2 regions of the Paenibacillus sp. FSL H7-0716 genome follow, and region 2 is predicted to be linked to the other one. Evidence: riboswitches for the same ligand, from Rfam matches in the RefSeq annotation. Region 2 holds a riboswitch; the other holds the start of a gene.
The links. A riboswitch is a leader RNA that binds a small molecule or an ion and turns the genes downstream of it on or off. The one in region 2 is predicted to bind cyclic di-AMP.
Positions count from the first base shown of each region.

Region 1: another riboswitch for cyclic di-AMP. It lies ahead of MHH60_RS28360 (hypothetical protein); the one in region 2 lies ahead of MHH60_RS14430 (KamA family radical SAM protein).

Region 1 is NZ_JBBODA010000037.1:24,288-35,052, forward strand. Features, by position in the region: gene MHH60_RS28335 (sigma-70 family RNA polymerase sigma factor) at 1-486, opposite strand, end outside; gene MHH60_RS28340 (histidine kinase) at 565-2,901, opposite strand; gene kdpC (potassium-transporting ATPase subunit KdpC) at 2,978-3,586, opposite strand; gene kdpB (potassium-transporting ATPase subunit KdpB) at 3,641-5,671, opposite strand; gene kdpA (potassium-transporting ATPase subunit KdpA) at 5,685-7,367, opposite strand; gene MHH60_RS28360 (hypothetical protein) at 7,661-8,062, opposite strand; cyclic di-AMP (ydaO/yuaA leader) riboswitch at 8,172-8,335, opposite strand; cyclic di-AMP (ydaO/yuaA leader) riboswitch at 8,451-8,638, opposite strand; gene MHH60_RS28365 (ATP-binding protein) at 8,915-10,459, shown strand; gene MHH60_RS28370 (response regulator) at 10,456-10,765, shown strand, end outside.
Region 2 is NZ_JBBODA010000009.1:147,159-160,771, forward strand. Features, by position in the region: gene MHH60_RS14415 (YdeI/OmpD-associated family protein) at 1-247, opposite strand, end outside; gene MHH60_RS14420 (DinB family protein) at 304-819, opposite strand; gene MHH60_RS14425 (helix-turn-helix transcriptional regulator) at 901-1,812, opposite strand; gene MHH60_RS14430 (KamA family radical SAM protein) at 1,955-3,130, opposite strand; cyclic di-AMP (ydaO/yuaA leader) riboswitch at 3,263-3,406, opposite strand; gene MHH60_RS14435 (AraC family transcriptional regulator) at 3,455-5,122, opposite strand; gene MHH60_RS14440 (ABC transporter substrate-binding protein) at 5,262-6,287, opposite strand; gene MHH60_RS14445 (HAD family hydrolase) at 6,804-7,466, shown strand; gene MHH60_RS14450 (mannitol-1-phosphate 5-dehydrogenase) at 7,509-8,714, shown strand; gene MHH60_RS14455 (alpha-L-fucosidase) at 8,808-10,268, opposite strand; gene MHH60_RS14460 (AraC family transcriptional regulator) at 10,389-11,219, shown strand; gene MHH60_RS14465 (glycoside hydrolase family 2 TIM barrel-domain containing protein) at 11,286-13,613, opposite strand, start outside.

The sequences.
Region 1 (10,765 bases), on a different contig from region 2:
ACTGATAAACTCTCGACAATAGCGCAAATATGTTTTGATCGTTCCAACATCCATATTTAATATTTTACTTACATCTCCCAGTGAAAAGCGGTGACAATAAAAAAGAATAACAACCATCCTATGTTTTTCTGGTAAAGCATCAATGGCTTGATTCACTTGTTGCTGTGTGCCTGTTAAGCATCCTGTTTCACAAGCTGCTTCCGTCTGTGTCCAAGCTTCTTTCTGCTTCCGCAGTCGTTGCAAGCATGAATTCATAGCAACCTTAAATATCCAGATTTTTAGATGATTACAAAGATCGACATTATTGAGATTTTGATACACAAGAATAAAAGTTTCGGCCACAACCTCTTCCGCATCATGCCCACTTTTTAACATACGAGAAGCCACGTCATATATTTTATCTTTGTACATGTTAACCAATTCCACAAATGCATTAAGATTTCCGCCGCTAGCTAGTATAACAAGTCGTCCTTCGAGTGAATACACATCTCACTCCTCCCCAAAAGTACCTATTGCGTAATCCTTCGTTTTGATTAAGGCAAACCTCAGATAACATATAGAACGCTACGTTTCTTCCAGTTGAATGAGAGGATCAAAATCGGCCACGATCAACACATCCATATGACGCCCATGACGCAAAATCGGCCTAATCACTGGTGGTTTCCATATTTTTTCCCACAAGATCCGCTTGGATTGTCCGATAATTATTTGTGTACTTTGAATATCGTTAGCTTTGTTCAGCAACATATATGGAATTTGCCTCCGATTCCGGGCAAACAGCATTATGAACCTGCCGCCCAACCGCGCTGTCAAGTCTTCCAACACTTTGATGCGCTTTTTCAACTCATCAGCAACCACAGCATGATCGTGAACATACGTTACAACCCAGTCAGCCTTTAAACGATAAGCGATTCGAAACCCTCGCCTGATTAATCGCTCGGCGTTGGAACTGGTTGTTACTCCGACGAAAACGGTCTCCCGCCTTCTCCACGGTCCGCGAAGCGAATCGTTTCTTTCCCAAGCTTCCAATCTTTCGTCCACATCATCGGCGATTTCCCGAAGAGCCAATTCACGCAGAGCAATCAAATTACCCGTTTTAAAAAAGTTGCCTAGCGCCTGATCCACTTTATCCAGCGCGTAAATCTTCCCTTCTCTCATTCGTTGCTGTAGCGATTTCGGAGCAACATCAATAAGTTCAACCTCATCGGCCATGCCCAAAACGCTGTCCGGGATGGTTTCCCGGACACGGACTCCGGTGATCTGCTCAACAGCATCGTTCAGACTTTCCAAATGCTGTACATTCATCGTTGAAATAACGGAAACGCCTGCATTCAAAATTTCAACAATATCTTCATACCTTTTTTTGTTCTTACTGCCGGGCACATTCGTATGCGCCAGTTCATCCACAAGCACCACTTCCGGATTGCGGCGAACGATTGCTTGGACATCCAGATCTTCCAAGCTCGTACCTCGGTATTCGAATTTAGCCCGAGGAATTGTTTGCAGCGAACCGACTTGCGCCATCGTATCTTTTCGGCCATGCGTTTCCAGAAGCCCAATTACGACATCAATTCTTTTTTTCAGCAGGTCATTCCCTTCGCGGAGCATCGTATACGTTTTCCCGACACCGGGTGCAGCGCCAATGAGGACCTTAAAACGTCCTCTTCGCAGTTCCCCCATTTTTTTCTCCACTTCCTGATCGCTAAGCCTGCGGTAATGATCCTCCGAGCGATTTGTCGCCTGCATCTTGGTCGGTAATATCCGCTCCCCTTCCTTTTCAGCACGATCCGCAACGAAATAGATATCCGTCTTTTTCGTTTTTTTGAGAATGCCATTTGCAATCGATCCCCTCCACAGCTCCTGCCATCGGCTTTGCTTGGAATGACCGAGTACAATTCTCGTCACCCCATGCTGGGCTGCGTAGTGCACTAAAGTGCGGGGGAGCAGCCATCTGTGTGGCAATGGAAGTTCTTCAAACTTCGCTCCTATTTTTTCTACAAGCTTAATAATGGAACGTTTAAAAGTGGCTGCTTCTCTCGATAGCGTTTTTTTCGGAGGAACAAAGCTAACGATAAGCAAATCTCCGCCCAATCGTTTGGCAATTTGTTGACCGCGGCGGATATGAATCGATCCGTTCCAATGATATTGCGCCGATACAAGGATACGTTCCGCCGCTCCGGACGGCCCGATTAACCCCTGTTCTTCGCGGTATTTTTCCAACGAATCGTTGACGTCTTCAGCCACAAGCCGCAAAGCCAGTTCTCTCAATTTCCCGATATTGCTTCGTTTAAATAATAAGGGTGTGGAGTCACTGTTCACGTGTCCCTCTTCCAAACGCTTTAAAATGGTTTCCGGCGATACATCAATCAATCGAATCTCATCGGCAAATTCCAACGTATCTGTGGGGACTGTCTCCTCCACTACGACACCGGTCCACTTTTGCGCCAGTTCTGTCGCACCTTCTAATTCATATACATTGATCGTTGTAATGACGCTGATCCCATGATTCAGCAAATATTTGATATCCTCAAGACGTGTCGGAAATCGGGCCTCCTTTCGATTGCGATGGGCAAGCCCGTCGACCAATACCACTTCCGGATTACGTTTAATCAAGGCGTCAAGGTTCAAGTCTTTACGCTCTGTTCCATCCTTCATCCAGTGGATGCTTCGCACACGTTCCAAATCTCCGAGTTGTTCCATGGTTTCCGGTCGCTGCCTCGTTGAAACCGCACAGATAACAACGTCAATTCCCTGCTGCTTAAGGTGTTGACCTTCCCGAAGCATATGATAGGTTTTACCAGAGCCACTGACTGCACCAATGTAGATCTTTAAATGTCCACGATGAAGCTTGGAAATGGAATACAAGATTTCTTCAGCTGTTTTTCTTCTAAAACTCTCCATACTTTTCTCCCTTCGCGTCCCTCACAGTAAAACGCGATAACCCCGCCTATTTGGGATAGGCAGGGCATGCATAACCTTACTTTTTGATGAGTTCGCTCAGTGCGATATTCAATTTCAGCACATTGACTCTGGGTTCCCCGAAAATCCCCAAATCGCGGCTTTCCGTATGCTCGTTCACCAAATTTTCCAACTCATTCGTGGATAGGCCTGTCAATTTGCTGATGCGTGGCACTTGTACCTTGGCCGATTCCGGCGTAATATGAGGATCCAATCCTGAACCGGAGTTTGTGATCAGCGCAATAGGCAATCGGCTGACCGGTACATCCGGGTTGTTTTTTTTCCATTCTTCAATAGACTCTTGCGTCCGTTTTACCAGATCCGGGTTGGAAGGTCCATAATTATTGGAACCGGAAGCTTCCGCTTTGTATTCGATGCTCGAAACCCGGCCTTGAAAATATTTCGGATCGGTAAATTGTTGCCCGATCAGTTCGGATCCGACAATTTCTCCACTGCTGTTTTTAATCAAGCTGCCATTGGCATTGCCCGGCATCAACACTTGAGCGATTCCTGTGCATGCTAACGGATAGATAATACCGCATAGCACAACAAACAAAATACTGATCCGCACGATCGAAAACAGATACGATCCGCCCGATTGTCCAGGAAAATGGTCCGTTTTATTCATCCTTTTTCATTCCTCTCTGGTTCTCTTCATCCTATCTTCACGTTCGTCGATTATCTACACCCACAAGTGGACAACCAAGTCAATCAATTTGATTCCGATAAACGGTGCGATCACACCGCCTAAACCGTAAACGAAAAGATTTCGGCTGAGCAACTGCGCGGAGCCCATCGGTTTGTACGCAACCCCCTTCATCGCTAGCGGAATCAACAGCGGAATGATAATCGCGTTAAAAATGAGCGCGGACAATATAGCGGACATCGGTGTGCCCAGTCCCATAATATTCAACACGTTCATTTCCGGAATTGCCAGCATGAACATCGCCGGGATGATCGCAAAATATTTGGCGATATCGTTCGCAATGCTAAATGTGGTTAATGCGCCGCGCGTCATTAATAGTTGCTTGCCAATTGCCACCACTTCGATGATCTTCGAAGGATCGGAGTCGAGATCAACCATATTCGCCGCTTCCTTCGCCGCCGTCGTGCCGCTGTTCATGGCGAGCCCTACATCCGCCTGTGCCAGTGCAGGGGCATCGTTCGTCCCGTCTCCGGTCATGGCCACCAGTTTTCCTTCCGCCTGCTCCCGCTTGATGACGGCAATTTTGTCTTCCGGCTTGCTTTCGGCAATAAAATCATCCACCCCAGCTTCGCGTGCAATCGTCGCAGCCGTCAACGGATTGTCTCCCGTACACATGATCGTTTTGATCCCCATTTTTCGAAGCTGGTCAAAACGCTCCCGCATACCAGGTTTCACCGTATCCTTCAAATAAATCAAACCGAAAATCTGTTTATCAACGGCAACGGCCAGTGGCGTTCCCCCCTCCGAGGCAATCGCGTTTCCCTTCTGATCCAAATCATTAGGAATACTGCCCCCCTGAGCGCTAACCCATTTCTTAATCGCGTCAACCGCACCTTTACGAATTTTGCGCCCGTCTTGTAAATCCATGCCGCTCATGCGGGTTTCTGCTTTAAACTCGATAAATTCAGCTCCGTCCGAAAGCAGCTCGTTAAAGGACAATCCTTCTTTTTTCATCAGTTCTAGCACGGATCTGCCTTCAGGAGTTTCATCTTTCATGGAACCTACTGCCGCCCACTGTGCCACAGTTGAAGTGGACTCATTTCCCACTGCGATAAATTCACTGGCCATCCGATTTCCGAATGTAATCGTACCCGTTTTGTCGAGAATCATCGTATTGATGTCGCCAGCCGCCTCAACCGCTTTCCCTGACATCGCAAGCACATTGAACTGGGTGACCCGGTCCATCCCGGCAATCCCGATGGCAGATAATAAACCGCCTATCGTCGTTGGAATGAGACATACCAATAACGATATCAATACGGGGATCTCCAGTTTAATCTCCAGATAATTGGCCATCGGCGCCAATGTCACCACAACGATCAGAAAGATGAGTGTTAAGCTGATTAATAGCGTGTTCAGTGCAATTTCATTCGGTGTTTTCTGGCGCTTTGCGCCTTCTACCAAAGAGATCATGCGATCGATGAACGATTCGCCAGGGTCACTTGTGATCCGTACGGTAATTCGATCGCTGACCACCCGTGTGCCGCCGGTAACTGAGCTAAAGTCACCACCCGCTTCTTTAATAACGGGGGCCGATTCACCGGTAATGGCAGATTCGTCTACAGAAGCCAGACCTTCGATCACATCACCGTCTCCTGGGATCATTTCCCCTTGTGAGACGACAACCACGTCGCCCTTGCGCAACTCTATAGATGGAACTACTTTTATTCCACTACCGATCACTTTATTGGCTGTCACTTCTTTTTTTGTTTTCTTGAGCGAGTCGGCCTGAGCTTTCCCCCTGCCTTCGGCCAATGCTTCGGCAAAGTTGGCGAATAATACAGTAACGAGGAGGATCAGAAATACAGTTACATTGAACCCTGTACGCCCTTCGATACCGAAATAACCCGGAAACAGCGTCATCAACAAAACGACGAATGTTCCCACTTCTACGACGAACATCACCGGATTTTTCATCATCGCGACCGGATTCAATTTCATGAAGCTATCTACAATTGCTTTTTTAAGCATACCCGCTGATAACAAGCTTTTTCGTTTCGTATTCATTTCCTCACCTCTTCTATTTAAGGAGTGTCAAGTGTTCCGCGATGGGGCCAAGCACAAGGGCTGGTAAAAAGGTCAACGCCCCAATAATCAAAACGGTTCCTACCAGTATCCCAACAAACAGTTTATTGTCCGTACGCAGCGTACCTATTGTTTCCGGCACCCATTGCTTTGCGGCCAAAGAACCGGCAACGCCAAGCAGCGCAACAATGGAAATATACCGTCCGAACAGCATGACCAAACCTGTAGAGACATTCCAGAACGTTGTATTATCAGCCAATCCTTCAAATCCGGAACCATTGTTCGCGGCCGAAGAGGTATATTCGTACAGTACCTGTGAAATCCCGTGGAAGCCCGGATTGCTAATCGCACCTTTGCCCAAATCGGTGAGAAATGCGATGGCTGTTGGAGCAAGAATAATGAGCGGATGGGCTAAAATAGCAATGGCGATAAGCTTCATCTCGCGGGCTTCAATTTTCCGTCCCATGAACTCCGGCGTACGTCCAACCATTAGTCCGCAAAGAAATACCCCCAAAATGGCGTACATCAGCATATTGACCAGCCCGACGCCGTCGCCACCGAACACGCAGTTCAACATCATTTGTGACAGCGGCACCAGACCGCCTAAAGGCGTTAATGTATCGTGCATGTTGTTAACAGTTCCCGTTGTTGCAGCGGTGGTTACCGTTGTGAACAAAGCAGATTGCGCAATTCCGAACCGAACTTCCTTCCCTTCCATACTGCCCTGCGAAGCATCCATCCCCAGCGCATTTAACGCTGGATTTCCTCTCAATTCCGAGGTATAGACAACCGACAGGAAGGCTACGAACAAAATTAGCATAGCGCTAAAAATAACCCAGCCCTGTTTTCTATTTTTGGCGAACCTGCCGAATGTGTAAGTAAGCGCGGCGGGTATGCACCACATGGATAGCATCTCAATCACATTGGTTAACGGATTCGGATTTTCAAACGGGTGTGAGGAGTTTACACCGAAGAATCCTCCCCCGTTCGTTCCCAAATGCTTAATGGATACGAGTGAAGCGACAGGACCAGTCGCGATTTGTTGCGACGCTCCTTCAAGCGTCGTAGCTTGAATGGTTGGATCCAATGTCTGCGGCACTTTCAAACCGACCAACACGAGTGTAACGATAATGGCTAACGGAATAAGCAAGCGGGTGTGCGCCTTGACAAAATCGCTAAAAAAGTTGCCAAGCGTCTTGCCTTTACTCGTTATGCCGCGAATGAATGCGATCGCGACGACGATTCCGGTTGCAGCTGAAGTAAACATCATCATCATAATGACGGCCATTTGCGAGAAATATGACAATCCTGTTTCACCGCTATAATGTTGCAAATTCGTATTCGTCATAAAGCTGATGACGGTATTAAAGGAAAGTGTGGATTCCATCTTGTCGATTCCATTTGGGTTGATCGGCAAGATGTTTTGAATCCGTAAAATGAGATAACTGACAGCCACCAGTACAACGTTGGTCAAAATTAAACTCAGCGTGTACCGTTTCCAGTTCATTTCCGAACGGTTTTTTAGACCGGTCAGCCAATAAATGATCTTCTCCACTGGCCCGAATATATTATCCGTCCGATTGGCCTGATTGGAAAAAATATGAAAGATATAGGTTCCCAAAGGCTTGACGGTCAAAAGCAAAATCAGAATGACCGCCACAAATTGCAAAATGGCCATTGTATTTCCTCCTAAAGGCTTTCCATTGGAAAGCCAGCATCGTAAGCTTCATTTTGTACACTCATGTAACGATTTAGAATTTATCCGTATTCACAAGCGCATAGACTAAATACAGAAAAATGAAAACAGTAAACACGATTACCATGATCATTGGCGTTCTCCCCCTGATTCACCCACAACTCGTCCGCACCAAGCCAGAAAACCGCAAAATAATAAATAGGTCCCTGCCAGCGCCAAAACCATAAACAGATCCATCATTTCCATTCACTCCTCCTCGTAACCTTCTGCCCAAGCTAATCAAGCAAAAATGAAACATCATCACTATTGGAGTGGATCACATAATTGGCCCCTAGCCCTTTATAGATGAGCCTGGAATTACTGCTCTCTGTGATGACGTAAATCGGCTTTCCCGTCCAAGAACGACAGATCTGAATGTATTTGCAACAAAGAGGCAAACTACGCTCGAACAAAAAAACTTTACCGATTGATAGTTCAGGAATGATCCATCTCTCACGCTCTGTAGTATCCACCGTAATGAGATTCTTTACTCCTAAATGTTCCAATCGTGACTTTTCCGTTTCATTATTTGTAATCGCGGCAAAAGGCACTCCTTTAAATTTTAAAGTTTTGATAAATTGCACTCCGGCTTTATTGGGCGCGGATACGACAATAAATTCATTATCATGGGATACCATGACCGATCTCCTCCATCTTTGTTCAGGCAACAAAAAAGAAGCTTTCGGAAGAGGAACTCTTCGTCAGCTTCTTAGGCACAGTAAAGCACCGTGTCTAATTACGACAATTGTTGCCTCTCTTAAGACGCTTGCGAGGTTAGCTGTCGGATTCGGGCGCAAGAGTCGCCCTACACCGGATTTACCAGCGATTCACCCCATGAAGCCGACAAGCCTGGCTTCTACTGGTTCCCCCGCTCCTTCGTCCTGAAACGAAGAATTCAGCGATTTAAACGATGATCATTTTTTTCCGAAATGAGCAAACGAAAACCCACAGAGGCATAAGCCCTGTGGTCGAAACTTACGATCACAAGCTTCATCATCCTCTCTCTCCATAAGCAACACTTTTGACAAAGAGCTGCTTCCACGCTTACGAGGTTAGCTGACGGATTCGGACGGTGAGAGTCGCCCTACCCTCGCTTATGCTCCGCATAAGCAGATGGATTCACCCCATCCGGATTGGCTGCTTGCTCTCACACAAGTTCCGTCCCGTAGTTGGTTCCCCCGTTTGCCTGAATGGCAATTAAGCGAATGCTAATTCTTAATTGAAAAGCGATTCAAATCATGGATCGTATGTTACTCCGAGACCAAAATACTGTAAAGTGCAGCACATTGCATAACTGATTAGATTGTGTCATCTATGCTTGTAATGGCTTCATTTTTGTTCGAGATCTTCATTTTCCTCGAATATGCTCATCTTTTTAAGACTTTTCATATTTTTTTACGGAATTTTTACGCCTAAAGCCGGTTTATTTTACTCCTTTTTTACAGTAACCTAATGGGAGGAACTTCAGAAAAAGCAGGGTGTGATTCGTTATGTCGAAATGGAAAGCAATATGGATTTCGTTGCGAGCGTACCTATTCACAACGGTACTAATCGTTCTCATGACCTTCGTACTAAAACCGTTTGGTCTTGCTTTCGATTTGGTCAATATCGCCATTATTTATTTGCTTCCGGTTCTTTTCAATGCCGTCTACGGGGGTTTGCGCCCTGCTCTCTACTCAGCGATCCTGGGAGTGTTGGCCTTTGACTTTTTCTTCGTGCCTCCCGTTGCAAGTTTTGCCGTGTCAGACTTGCGCTATCTGGTTTCATTTGGCGTTTATTTGGCGGTTGCGACATTAACGGCAAGCTTGGCGGCTAGGCTGAAACGGCAGGTCCATTATTCCAAGCAAAAAGAGGCACATACCGCTGCGCTGTACGCGCTTAGCAAGCAGATGAGCGCGATCGCGGATATCGATTCCATGCTTGACCATTTTTCTCTACAAGTTTCACAAACCCTGGAGACAGAAATCGCGATCTATTTGACCAATAACCGGAACAACCTGGTTCTTGCCCATCGGACCGCCGAGCATCCCGACGATAGCCAAAAGAATGCGGAGCTCTCTGTCGCGCAGCGAATGTTTGAACACGGCGAGACGGCCGACTTGAACGAATCACCGGGTAACTTTATTCCGCTTCGGGCTGAGAAACGCATCTATGGTGTCATGGTATTCTATCCAAAACAAACACTAAATGGGATCTCAACCGAGCAAATGCAGCTCCTCGAAGCGCTCGCAGGCTTGGCGGCGAGCGCAATAGCTCGCGTCAAGCTGGCGGAGGAAGCCAAGATTGCTCATCTTACAGCAGAGTCGGAACGGCTTCGTACCGCGATTCTGAATTCGGTTTCCCATGAGCTGCGCACCCCACTAGCAGCCATCATCGGCTCGGCAACCGGTCTGATCGAGGGCGAGCATCTATTCTCTTCGGAGGATCGCATGGAGCTTCTTTTCACGATCCGGGACGGTGCTCTTCGCATGAATCGACTGGTGATAAATTTGCTCAGCATGGTTCAACTTGAAAGCGGGATGCTGCGCCTTAGGAAAAACTGGTGCGATGTGGAGGACTTAATCGGCGTTACGTTGACTCAAGTCAAGGACTTTCAACAACATCGCAAGCTCCGCGCCGAGCTGCCGGATGACGACCCCATTATAGTGCTGGGCGATGAAGTGTTGCTGGAGCAAATGTTGGTCAATGTGGTCAGCAACGCGATCAAATACAGTCCGGATTACAGTGAAATCGTCCTGTCTGTACAAACCGAGGAAGATGACGTTGTCATCTCAGTCTCCGATAAAGGGATTGGACTGGAAGAGGACGAACATGATCGGATATTCGAAAAGTTTTACCGTTCAGCCGCGGCGAAGCAAATAACCGGTACGGGTTTAGGACTTGCCATATGCAAAGGAATCGTCGAGCTTCATGGGGGAACGATTTCGGCGAAGCCGAACGAGCAGCGAGGGACCATTATAACGATCATGCTTCCCTTTAACAAGCAAGACGACAAGTATGCAACATTTTTAAGAAAGGGGCATCTAGAATCATGACCACTAAAGAAAATGGGGCTCGCATTTTAATCGTCGATGATGAACCCCAAATTCGCAAGCTTCTAAAGGTAACCCTGCAAGCCCATCAATATGCCATCTATGAAGCCTCGACCGGAGAGGAAGGTCTGCATCAGGCTTCCTTGATATTGCCGGACTTGATTGTTCTTGATCTCGGATTGCCTGACATGTCCGGTATGGATATTCTTGGCCGCATCCGGGAATGGTCGAATGCGCCGGTCATTGTCCTAACGGTAAAAGATCGGGAGGAAGACAAGATCGCCGCATTAGACAGCGGCGCCGATGATT
Region 2 (13,613 bases):
TCCAAGAGCTTTTTTTGCTTCGGGGAGAGAGTCTTTGCGCCAGCTCCGTTTCCGAAATTTTCTTTTTCACTCCATCGATCCATCCAAAACACAAACATTCCTCAACTACGTCCAAATATAGCAACGTTTCTTGGTTTGGCGTCATACTAACGAGTACCCAACAAGATTTTTCAGTCTTAGAATTCTCCTGCAGCCAAACTCTTAAATCTTCTCTCGTCTTTACTGTAATTAGATTTTCAATCTCCATAATTAAAATACAATTTCCTTTCTAGGTATGGAGTGGGGCAGATTGCCCATTAGAGTTTAAATAGCTTCCGAATGTACCTGATACCAAAAAAGAGCATAGTCATTCATGGTGGAAGCATAGCCTAACTGCCGTAACATAGTAGATACATTACCTCTATGATAAGTCCCGTGATTAACGACTTGCAACACAATTTCTGATAGGTGTGTTTGGCGGATTCCGGCGAATGGATTGTCAAGCAGAATGGTTTGCTCCAAATCGGATTGGTTGTGTAACCATTTTTTGTATTGTTCCGATAGCTGGGCAAAGATATTTACGTATTCATCCACAGAATCTAGAATGCTCAAATTTAGCGGGATACTTTGTTGAAAAGCCTCAGGCATGGCAGTGCCCGTTAAAACAAGATACCACATCGTATCAACCGCATAGATATGGCTAAGGGCATGAGCGAGGGTGGGAAATGAGCTGTTCACTTCTTGACTTAGAACAGAAGCCGGGAGTTCCTTGATTCTCCCCAGGATAGTTTGGTTTGCCCATGTGTGGTATTTAAACATTTCTACTGGATAATTTGTCATTCGTACAATCTCCTTTTGAATTGTCATGGATTTTTTTTGTTACTGTAGTTAATATAAAAGAAGAAGTATGACATCAGACTGTCATACTTCTTCATAAAGTTTGAGTGTGTTTTGAAGCTGCTCTTTTAAAATTCCTCGCAATGCAGGGGGTTCGAGGACTTCGGCCCCGCTGCCGAAACTCAGCAGAATGGACCAAAGCCAACGTGCTTCTAATGGCTTATACACAGGAATTCGCATCGTCATGCTTTTATCGGAATGAAATTCCTTGTCGACTTGATGAAACTGATCCAAAGCTTCTGCCAAAGCCTCAGGGCCCACCCGGATTACTATTTCCTCCACCTGATCTGCCCTGTTTGAACAGCCAGCCTCTTTAGGTACCTCATGTTGTGATTTAAAGGTATCCTTCGTCAGGTACAAATTCAGCATCCGGGAAAGACGAAACTCCCGATAGTCCTGCCGTGCGCGGCAATAACCATAGATGTACCAGTTGCTATATTTAAAATGAAGCTTTACGGGTTCCATTTCACGGGTTGTACGTTCATTTTTTACACTGATGTAATCAAAACGGACGACAATTCGTTCTGCTATAGCCGCACGTAAAAGAGGAAGTGCGTCAGGATCCGTACGCCGCGTTTCAAGATCCACCGCGAGACTAGAGGTCTGTGGCTCCGTTCCAATCGTTTGCAGCCGTTCAATGGTTCCTTGCGCATGCTCATCTTCAAACACGGAAGAGAGACTGTTAAGTACAGTAATCAGAGAAGTGACATCATACGAACGGAGCAGGCTTTTATCCATTTTATATCCGTCCATGATGCCATATCCACCTTTAGTTCCGTGATATGATACGACCGGGATGCCAGCGGCACAAATTACATCGATATCCCTATAGATTGTTCGCTGGGAAACCTGAAACTCTTCAGCCAGCTTGGAGGCAGATAAAACTTCGTGGTTCAATAGCTTGTAGATCATAGAAATCAATCGTTCCAATTTCATATGTGTATTCCCACCCATTAGTCCATTTCGTGTTACAGCATGATTATATCATAGATTTTTTCGGGCTAATTTTGGGAGGGAGGAGTTTTGTTGTTGGTGATGAAGAAATATCCTATGACAGAGTCTGACAGAGCTGATTAATCTATTTACAGATTAAATGCGCAGACTCGCCAGATAAATCATTAACAGAAATAATAGCATCGTTTTTTTTCACAGGTGGGGTCCAATATTGCTCATTCCCAGGCAGGTCATCGAACCATTCGGCGTCCTTTGGACAATCTAGAATCATAAATTTTCCGTATTCCTGATCTCTGGATTGATGGTATTTGAGATAGGCTTTCCCGTTATCAATGGCGAGAATTTCTATTTTTCCTGAGGTGTGGCTCATGGATAAGCGTACTCTTTTGCCAAGTCCTGAGGTTCTGGCTTTGGCTTCTTCTACAATTTGATAGACTTGCTCGAGCGGTAATACGAAATCCCGGTTTCCGGCAACGGGCCGGTTCACAAAAAAGTAGTAGGGTGTAACGCCAGCCCATGAAAGCCGGTCCAATAGTTCCCCTAAAATAACGGGATCATCGTTGATGCCTTTGAGGATGGGAGTCTGATTTACGACAATTGCCCCTGCGTTGTGGAGAGCTTTAAATGCTTTTTTGGCTTCAAGTGTGATTTCACGAGGATGATTGATGTGCGCCATAACATAGATTCGTTTGTCTTCGGTAGAGTAAGTACGAATCAGCTCCAGCAGCTCTTCGTCTTCAGAGATCCGCATCGGATTAAATACGGGTATCTTCGAACCTAGTCTAATGATTTTAACATGCTCAATGCTTCTTAGATTTTCAATAATGGATCTTAGCTTCGGTGTGGAGAGAATTAAACTGTCCCCGCCCGTAAGAAGTACGTTGTTAATCTCCGGATTCTTTGCGATATACTCCAAGCCCGGAGAGACATCAGCCATCGCCTCTTTCACGTCATTTCGAAACAGACGCTTACGGAAACAGTAGCGGCAATAAGCCCCGCAGACCTCGGATACAATTAGCAGTGCAGTGGTTCTATACTTGTGCTGACAACCAGGTACCACATAATTCGTGTCCTCATCGGAGGCGTCCCAGCGCCCATACTCCAGCAGTTCACCTTCGTTAGGAATAACCAGCTTACGGATGGGATCTTCTGGATCATCCCAGTTAATCAAAGACAGATAGTAGTCATTTACACGAAAAACAAATTTTTCTGTAATTTCTTTCAGATTCTCTTTTTCCAGCTCAGACAACATAGCTATTTTGTTAATATCCGTGAAGTACTTTACCTTTTGCACGTACATCTCTCCTTTGTCTCGTAGTGTGAGAAATGAGGGAGCCTTAGTGTCAAAGGCCAATCTACTGCCAGCAGGGTCCAAAAAAAGCACAAAAAGAGACCCTTAGCAAGGGTCTCTGGTTATGTAAATAACATGAAAAGCAGACCCATCCACTGCTGACGAGGTTAGCTGACGGACTCGGGTAAGATGGTACCCTACATTCTAATGCTCAATGATTCGCCCCAATTAACTGGTTCCCCCGCTTTTCAACTGTAAAAGTTGGAAATTAAGCGTAGATAAAGTATACCCTATGAAGTTTTGAAAAGTCAAAAGAGAATCCTAGATTCACCTTCAATTGCTAGCGCTACTTCCGCCGAGTAGTTTAGGCAGCAGCGTTAGCAGCTTCTCCCGGGTTAACGCATCACTGGAGTTCCATTTGCTTCCGTCGAGCAGATAAACATGTCCCTGGCGTACTGCCGGGAGACTGTTCCAAAGTGAACTGTCTAGTAGTCGTTCCATTGCAGCTCGCGAGTCTTTGCGTTCCGGAATGAACATGAAGATATGATCTCCGGCGTAGGCAGGCAGTCGTGTTGGATCCACTTCGGCGAACCCTAACTCTTCGTCCAATATGGCCTGAATCTCTTCGGTCGGTTGTAAACCACATGGGGCATAAAGCGCAGTGGAGAATCCGGACATTCCCATAGCATATAGATGATCTCCATGATCATAGACCAAAGCAGAGGCGGTTTCTCCAACTTGGAGAGTTGTCGAGTAAAGCTGCTGCCACATGGCTGCGTTTTTGATTGTGAATGACTCCAGCCATGCTTCCGCTTCGCGCTGTTTACCTAGCCAACTGCCTAATGTCCGCATTCGGTTGTCGAGAGGCGCAAATGAATCAAAGGTGAGTGTCGGAGCGATACCAGAAACTGCTCTGTAGGCTCTTTCATCACTATTTGCCAAAATGATCAAATCTGGGTTTAGGGAAGCGGTCAACTGCGGGTCCAGTGGAAACCCGACGTTGGCGAGCTTCTTAAGCCGATGTTTATAGACGCTGTTCCGGGCGAACGCTTCATCTCCACCGATAGGCTTTACACCTAACGCGAGAAGGTCGCCAAGTGTTTCGCCATGATAGACAATACGTTTCGCTCGCTCTGGAATCTCCACCTCATGACCCGTCCAATCCTTGACGGTAAGCTTACGACCTTGCTGATGTGCATATTGTCCGGGTGTAACTCCGGTTTTTTGCCGAAAGCGGCGGCTGAAATAGTATTCATCCGAGAAGCCGACCAGTCTGGCGATTTCCCGCAGTGGTTCAGACGATTCCTGCAGGAATCGTTTGGAATGATTAATTCGCAGATCCGTCAGGTATTCAAGCGGCTTTTTACCTGTAAGCTGTTGAAAGATCGGTGTATACTGCCAGATGGATATCCCCGCCCGTTCAGCCAACTGCTTCACGGTGATACTCTCTGTATAATGCTCCTGAATGAATGTTATGGTCTTTTCTACGGATTCCGTAGGACTTGGCAGATGTTTGGAAGGGTAATTATGCTCAAAAAGTAGCAGCAGCAATTCTTGGAATTTTAATTGTCGCTTGAATTGTTGTACATCATCGGTATTATTCCTGTTCATGAGCAGCTCTTCGACTAGTCGGATTACCTTGGTGAACGGGTGCACAATTAACTCCCGTCTGCCGGAAAGCAGTTCTCCAGAATATCGTTTAGGATGCTTGGTTGTATAAATTGCTGTAAAGGTGATGAGGTAATAATACAACGTCAGCTCCTGGTTGTTCGTACTATAGGAGATTCCAGGAGATAGTAGATAACATTTATCCGTACTTAGTATCACGCTTTGATCATCGAGGTTCAATTGTCCGTTCCCTCCAGTAAATATGAGAAGGGTATAGTCCTGGGGTGTACGCGTTATTGAGCTTGAATCGGCAGCTTGAATCATCAGTTCGGCCTCGTTTAGCTGAAATAACAGAGAGTGGAGTGGGGGGCAGGACGATGATGTATGCAGCATGGGTTCAGCCTCCGTTCATTTGGTGAGAATGATTATCAATGAATTCATTGTATATAAAAAAAAGAAGCATATCAACAGCTGTTGACATGCTTCTTGCAGTTTTTTATCAGCCTTGTGTTAAACACTTCATCTCGGAAGGTTATTTCATATTCAATAGCTGTGGAATTTCGCCAAGCAGCCATTCTCTTGTTGTCGCATCACTTGAAGTCTTCATGATGTCTTGTGTATAGACATATCCGTTCTTGACGGCAGGAAGGCTCTTCCAGATAGGGCTCTTTAATAGATTCTCTGTGGATTGTTTTGCTTCTTCTGCCACTGGAGTCAAGATGAATATCCGGTCTCCGGCATATTCTTTCAGGACTTCCATGGATACTTCCTGGAACCCTTTACCTTCATCAAGTATCTTTTGAATAGCTGGGGTTGCCTTGAAGCCATTCTCCCCATAGAGTACCTGTGAAAGTCCGGTTGCTGCCATTATAAACAGTCTGTCTCCTGGATAATAAGTGAAGACCGCAGCGGTTTCGCCTTCTTTCATGCCTGCGGATTTCAATTGCTTCCACATGTTCTCTTCAGCGGTTTTATACTGCGCAAGCCATGCTTCTGCTTCAGTCGTTTTACCAACAATTCCACCAATGTCCAGCATACGTTCCTGGAGTGGGGCAAAGGTATTAAATATTATCGTTGGTGCAATTTTGGAGAGCTGCTCGAAATCAGCTTCATCTGTGCCCGCATAGATGATCAGGTCAGGCTGAAGCTCCAATGTTTTTTCCAGATTGATAGGGAAGCCTACATCCTCCACACCTTGTAATTGATCTTCAAAAACCTGGCCTTCACCCATAGAAAGAGGATAACCTACCGCCTGCACACCAAGTGCGAGCAAATCGCCATAAGTTTCTCCAGAATAGATAATTCGCTGCGGATTCACCGGAATCTCTACAGTATGCCCTATGTAATCTGTATAGGAGCGGGTAGTCGCTGCTGCTTCATCTGTACTGCTATCTGAGGGTTCTGCTGAAGGTACTGCGGTTGCAGCGGAAGAGTTCCCGGTTGCGTTTGCCGTACTATTGGCAGAGGATTGTTCCTTTGAGTTTCCGCACGCTAGTAACAATGTACTCATCAAAAATAGTACACATACCACAGCGAAGGACTGTCGTACCTTGTTCATATCTTATTGCCTCCCTATTATATGTAACGACCACCAATAATGATAATCATTCTCGATTAAAAACTATCATAAATTAAAGCCTCTTTTTACTCAATGGACAAAAAATAACCCCGTAATTTGATTTGTACAATCAAGTAAAAAGGATGTGTTTGAAATTATTTTTAGCTGCTTGGAAAAATACTCTAAATAACGGCAATGGAGAGAAAGAGAGGAAGCTTGTCTTCATAACAAACTTGGTAGATGGAATCCCTTGAAGCACATAGGATTGTGGTGTTTTTTTGAATCTGATTACTGTTATGTTTTAAGATATTCAGGTATCCAAAAATCCAGGGTTATCCGCCTTGATTGTAATCGTTATCATTGCGTGGCATGTTATCTACCGTGCTTGACGCCAGTAGAAGGGCTTTGTTATGGTTTTTATAGTCAAACGCAAGCCGAAATAGCTTTTTGTAGAATATGCAGAAGGTTTTGCGTAAGATATTCTAACCAAACATAATACGAGGGAGATGGTTGATTGTGATCAAAGGAATTATTTTTGATTTTGACGGAACGATTATCGACACGGAGACTGCTTGGTACACCGCATTTAACGAGGCTTATGCAGAATATGGAGTGGACCTGACGCTTGAACAATATTCCACCTGCATCGGCACGAGCTTGAACAGTTTTAATCCTTATGAATATTTGATGACTGACCTTAAGCTCGCAATTGACAAAGAAGAGTTCAGCAAGGCTGTTAAACAGAGACACAGCAAACTGATGGAGCTTGAAACAATACGACCAGGTATTCAGCATTATCTTGATTCTGCCAAGGCAGCTGGACTGTGTATAGGGCTGGCCTCAAGTTCTTCACTGGAATGGGTGGAAAAATATCTGAATCAATTGGGTATTCGCGAGTATTTCGAATGTGTTCGGACTGCTGACCATGTGGCAAAAGTGAAACCAGATCCCGAGCTATATAACCAAACGTTAGCTTGTCTTGGAATCACAGCTGATGAGGCGGTTGCTATCGAGGATTCACCGAATGGATCTAAGGCAGCGGCAGCAGCTGGCATCCGTTGCATTGTGACGCCTAACGAAATTACTAATTTCCTTGAATTCGATAAGCAGCACCATAAAATAGATAATTTAAGTCTTCTTGAATTTGATCATGTAGTTACTCAACGTTGCTTCGTATAGAGAAACCGAGAAACTGAGTTCAAATTAAAGGGGGATACCAAATTGAGAGCCGTACACTTTGGAGCGGGCAATATTGGCAGAGGTTTTATTGGGCCTATGTTGTCGGACTCCGGTTACAACGTTTGTTTCGTCGGAAGAAATAAGAGTAAAATTGCCCAATTGCAAAAAAGTGGGCAATATCCTGTCACCCTAGCTAACAAGAACCGGGACAGCTTTATCGTTGATAATGTTACTGCAATCAATCTGAATGATACAGAGGACGTTACTAGAGCTATAGCAGAAGCTGAAATTGTGACAACTGCAGTCGGAATATCCGCTTTAAAAGATATTGCTGAGACCATTGCGCAGGGCATCGAACGAAGGCTTGAAAATAGCAGAAATCTCACCCCACTTCATATCATTGCCTGTGAGAATGGGATTGGAAGCAGTCAGAAGTTGAAAAAATCAGTTTATCGGCATATGAAGCAATCCTTCAAGGAGCTTGCTGACCGCAATGTCGCTTTTCCCAATGCGATGGTGGACCGGATTGTACCTATGCAGAAAAATACAGATTCACTTGAAATCCTCGTTGAACCCTTCAGTGAGTGGGTTATTCCCCGCAGTGGAATGATTGGTAATTACAATGAAATTAAAGGCGTCCATTATGTGGATTCGCTAGCGCCATACCTCGAACGGAAGCTATATACTGTGAATACAGGTCATTGCAGTGCAGCCTATTTTGGATATCTGGACGGTTATACTAGCATTCAAGAAGCGATGTCTGATCCCGAAATCAGGGCTCGTGTTCACGGGGTGCTTATGGAAACAGGGACATTATTGGTGCATTTATATGGCTTTAAGCCCATAGAACATGACCGGTATATAGAAAAGATGATGGAACGATTCACTAACCCCAACTTTAACGATAAAATTACACGTGTAGCCCGCTCCCCGCTTCGCAAGCTTTCACCTAATGATCGACTCGTAAAACCGGCCATGCTTGCTCATGAACTTGGTTTTGAGACCTCACATTTAGTCTCAGCTATTGCTTCTGCACTTTATTTTGATCATGAAAAAGATCCAGAAGCCTTACAGCTTCAAGCCGAAATCCGAAACCACGGGCTAAGTGAAGTCATTGCTGCACAACTAAAAATTCCCGCGGAGCATCCGCTTCATGGTCGCATTATTTTGGAGTCCAACAAATTACGCGCGAGATATCCTCATAGGACTAGAATGAAGACAGTAAACGTCAGGGTACCCTACTTTTAATATAAATTGATGGTTATAAAACTATAAAAGAGTGTTCTCTGCTGGATGGGCAAGAACACTCTTTTTATAGGTTATGAAGTTCTGTAAGAGTCTCTAATCTAATTCAATCCGCAGAACAACCGGAGTCTCACTGCGAACCGAGGTTGTTTTTATAACCAAGGCTTCATCGGTTTTTTCCCATGCAGGTTGTTCCTCAAAACCTAAGATTTTGATCTGTTTAATCATCCCATGGAAGTGAGCAGAGTTTTCTTTAAGGGATTTGATTTGCACTATACCGTTGTTTGGATAGACAAGAACAGTAGCGTAAAGATAGCTGCCTTTTACCGTAAAGCGGATATCTTCATTGGTGAAAATTTTCGTGATCCCATCTGTAAACTGACCTTCAACGATCTCTGTAGGGCCTTCCCCGAAGGTGCGCCAGTAGGTCGTATCATAGATAGCTTCACCATTTACCTTTAGCCATTCTCCGATGCCAAGCAGAATCTCCTGATCCTGAGCTGGAATGCTGCCGTCCGCTTTAGGGCCTATATTCAGCAGCAGGTTGCCGTTTTTGCTTACGATATCTACTAAATCTCTGATAATTTCTACGGCAGATTTATAATCATTTTCCGGTGTATAACACCATGAATTTTTAGCTACTGCTGTATCCGTTTGCCAGAAATAAGGTTTAAGCTCGGAGAAATGACCTCTCTCAATATCTGGGATCGCTGAGCCAAACATGAAGGCATCATGCTTATAATTGATTGCAACCGGAGTTCCCCATTCCTCTCCCTTATTGTAATAGTAAGCGGCGAACTTTTTAAGATAGGGTTTGAAGGCAGCTGTGTGAATCCACCAGTCAAAGTAAAAGATTTTCGGCTGATAATTGTCTACCAGCTCGCAGCAGCGAATCAACCAATCCTCCAGAAATTCTTGATCGGGTGGGGAGCCGAATAAATCCTGATGATCGGGTTCGGGCATAGATGGCCAATAGAAATCTCCACATCCAAGCGGTTCATGAATATCGGAATCAAATTCCTTGCCATGAGACAGGAAGAACCAGTGTTCAGCTCTATGGGAAGATACACAAAACTCTAATCCCTGCTGCTCAAAAGCGCCTTTCATTTCTCCGACTAAATCCCGCTTGGGACCCATCTCATATGTGTTATAGTGGGAGTAAGCGCTCTTATACATTTGAAAGCCGTCATGGTGCTCTGCAACAGGCATCACGTATTTGGCTCCAGATAATTTGAAGAGATTGGCCCATTCCTCAGCATTGAAATGCTCAGCCTTGAACAAGGGGATGAAATCCTTATAGCCAAAGGTTTTATGCTCGCCATAAGTAGCGAGATGATGTTCATATTCCCGTGAACCCTGGATATACATATTTCGGGGATACCACTCATTGGCGAAAGCTGGAATAGAATAAAGGCCCCAATGAATGAAAATACCAAACTTAGCGTTCTCATACCACGTGGGCACTTGAAATTGACTTAGTGAATCCCAATCGGCTTTGAATCTTCCAGTTGCGATCGTATCTTCGATTACTTTTAAATATTTGTTTTTATCCACCATTTTGCAATCATCCTTTCAAACGTTTATTTCTTCTTCATTGTAGTGAATGGATGTGGGAATCAAAATGTAGGACATTAACTTTTAGATGTACAAAACTAACCTGATAAGGCGGAGTAAGAGATGGATAACCATGTTTTGCTTACTAATTATTTATCCAATTTAAAGGTTGATTTATTTATGGCTGATTACAATCTTTGTGGCCGTGACTGGAGAGATCTCGACTATACACCTGACTATAGTAAATTTTATTTTATTTGCGATGGGGAGGGTTGGTTAAAGATTGGGGATCGAGAATATTATCCGAAGCCTGGTCAGCTTTTTTTGATGCCTGAGGGAGTTAAGCAATCTTATTCTTGCATAAGTGATCAACCCTTTGAGAAGTATTGGTGCCATTTCAGCGCAAAAGTCGGCGACATTAATCTATTCAAAATGTTAGAGTTAAGTCATGTATGCAGAGAAGTAGATCCTCATGTAATCCAAGAGATTTTCAGCAGCTTAACGAGTCATATGAAATCTGATGCGGTATATGCTCATTTATTAGCCAAAAGTAAGTTAATGGAGTTATTTTCTTATTTTATTATGAACATAGATGTAGACGAAATCACTTTTAAGAATCTAAGCTCGATCGAAAAATTAACGAAAATATTAACGTATATAGACGCCCATATCGAGCGAAATATCACCATACACGAGCTTGCCGAGATTGCGTACATGCATCCCAACTATTTTATCCGGCTATTTAAACAGCAAATCGGAGTTCCACCCATACAGTATATCACCAGAAAAAAGATAACTAAGGCCAAGGAGCTATTGAGGGGGACGCAAAGTTCTGTCGGTGAGATTGCCCATGATCTTGGTTTTAGCGATCTCTATTATTTCTCCAAACAGTTCAAAAAAAATGTGGGTTTAAGCCCTTCGGAATTCAGACAAGGAACAGTAGCAGTGAAATAAATAAAAGAAGACCGTCCTGTGTGGTAGAAACCAACCAGAGACGGCCTTTTTTATAAGTGGAAGAGATTAGAGCAGTGAGACAGTGAAACGGAAGAAGTACGGGCGATTAGCCGGCAGAGTGAACTCTTCGTGGGTTGGTGCGCCCCAGCTGTCGTCCCCGCCAACACCCATTTGCTTGTAGTTAACTCTTAGTACGCTTTTGTTCGAGACTGGCAATTTATAGACGTGGTCATGGGCTTCCAGTTCCTCAGGCTTCCAAGGCAGGGCATTAATTTCGATAGGCGTTGCACTTTCAAAATAGAACCCTGATCCATCGTTGCCCTCTGTAATTGAAGCGAATCTGACATCAGTCTTGTTGCCGCACTCTTGAGGTTTGAGATAAGGCGTGAATTGATCACTGACCTTTCCTGTGTAACGTCCAAGTGGGGCTCCGGTTTGTCGATCCCAATAATTCTCATGAGGTCCGCGGCCGTACCAAGAAAGGGTATCAAGACTTCCATCTAGAACGAACATCATTCCGAACTCAGGGATTTCTGGTAGAACGCTGCTGCCGGGACTCAGTTCTTGCGTGATCTCTAAAGTCCCGTCAGCGTGAATCACATACTGGACCCGAAGCGTGGAATCCGGACTTGTAGCCAGAAGGTAGCTGGCAGAGACAAAACAGAGAGAGCCTTCGGTTCTAAATGTAAAGCTGATTAAGTGTTGTTTATGCGATGAATGCTTCCATACTGCACACCGCTCTGGCAATTTATTACCACAATCATTATCTGTAACTGCTCTCCAGAAGTTAGTTCTTACAGGTTCTAGCAGACGTTCTTTGCCTGCGGAACGGTAAGAGTTCAGAGCCCCCGTAGTGGTACTAAAGCTCAGTTCGAAATTATCACCTTGTACGTTCAAAATATTCTCAAGCTCGCTGACACGCAGTGTTTCTGCAGTTGTCTTTGAGGTATTGGTTACGAAACGGGGTGACAGAATGAACTGTTCCCAAGCGATTTCGTGATTGGCTTCTGCCCATATAGTTGCTGAAGGCTGAATAAAGGAAAGATTCAGAACTGCTTCATGATTGCCACGCAGTGAATCCAGCTCGTAAGGAACTTTGCATGAAATGCTCTCACCTGGTGCACATGAGATCTTCAGCAAACCTTCTTGTGCAGTTATTCCGTCTAAACGGACTTCCCATTTGAGATCGTATTCCTTTAAGTTGGTAAATAAGAAGGAATTGCGAATCTGGAAGAGTCCTTCTAGGATATTTTCAGCCGTTACTTTAATATTCTGATAACATTTTTTGACCTCAAAGAGCTTAGGAGTAACCGTACGATCAGCAAAAAGCAATCCGTTGCCACTAAAGTTGCCGTCATGAGGCGATTCACCAAAGTCACCGCCATAAGCGAGATATTCAATTCCCTCGGAGGTGTGGGTCCGAATGGCTTGATCTACCCAATCCCAAATGAATGCACCTTGAACAATGTCATATTTGTCGAACAAGTCACAGTATAAGTGCAGCCCACCGCATGAATTGCCCATGGCATGACTGTATTCGCAGAGGATATAAGGCTTCTTCGGATTATTAAGCGCATATTTTTCAACATCCTGCGGTTTAATGTACATAGTAGATTCTATATCACTTGCTGCTTCCGATTCTCTACAGTGAAAGATTCCCTCATAATGAACCGGCCGCGAAGGATCGATTTCTCTCAGGTAGTCGTGCATAGCGATAAAATTGTCGCCTCCGAAAGATTCATTGCCGAGAGACCAAATGATGACAGAAGGGTGATTTTTGTCCCTTTGCATCATGGAGTTGCAGCGGTCAATGACATTGGCCCGCCATTCCGGTTTGCTTCCAGGGACATTCCCGTCATTCAATCCTTCTTGGCTGTATGCCCAGGTGCCGTGCGTTTCCAGATTGGTTTCGTCAATTACATATAATCCGTATTCATCACATAACTCGTACCAGACAGACTGATTCGGGTAATGGGAGGTTCGAACGGCATTAATATTATGCGTTTTCATTAATTGGATGTCGCGCAGCATATCTTCTTTGCCTAAAGCACGACCAGTATCGCAAGAGAATTCGTGGCGATTGACACCTTTGAGCACGATTCTTTTGCCATTGATCTTCATAAGTCCGTCTTTAATCTCAAACTTGCGGAATCCAACCTTACAGCTGACCGTTTCTTGTGTATTTCCTTTGCTGTCATTTATAGACAGGACTAAGGTATAAAGATAAGGGGTTTCAGCACTCCATTTAAAAGGCTGCTCAACCGGGGCAGAAAGCTTGAGCTGTTGAACGCCTTCTTGCTCAAAGGAACCCGTAGTGGAGATAGGAGTCTCCCAAACAGGCTGGCCCTCTTTATTGTAAAGCTGCATTTGCAGTGTATATGGGCTTTGCTCGTT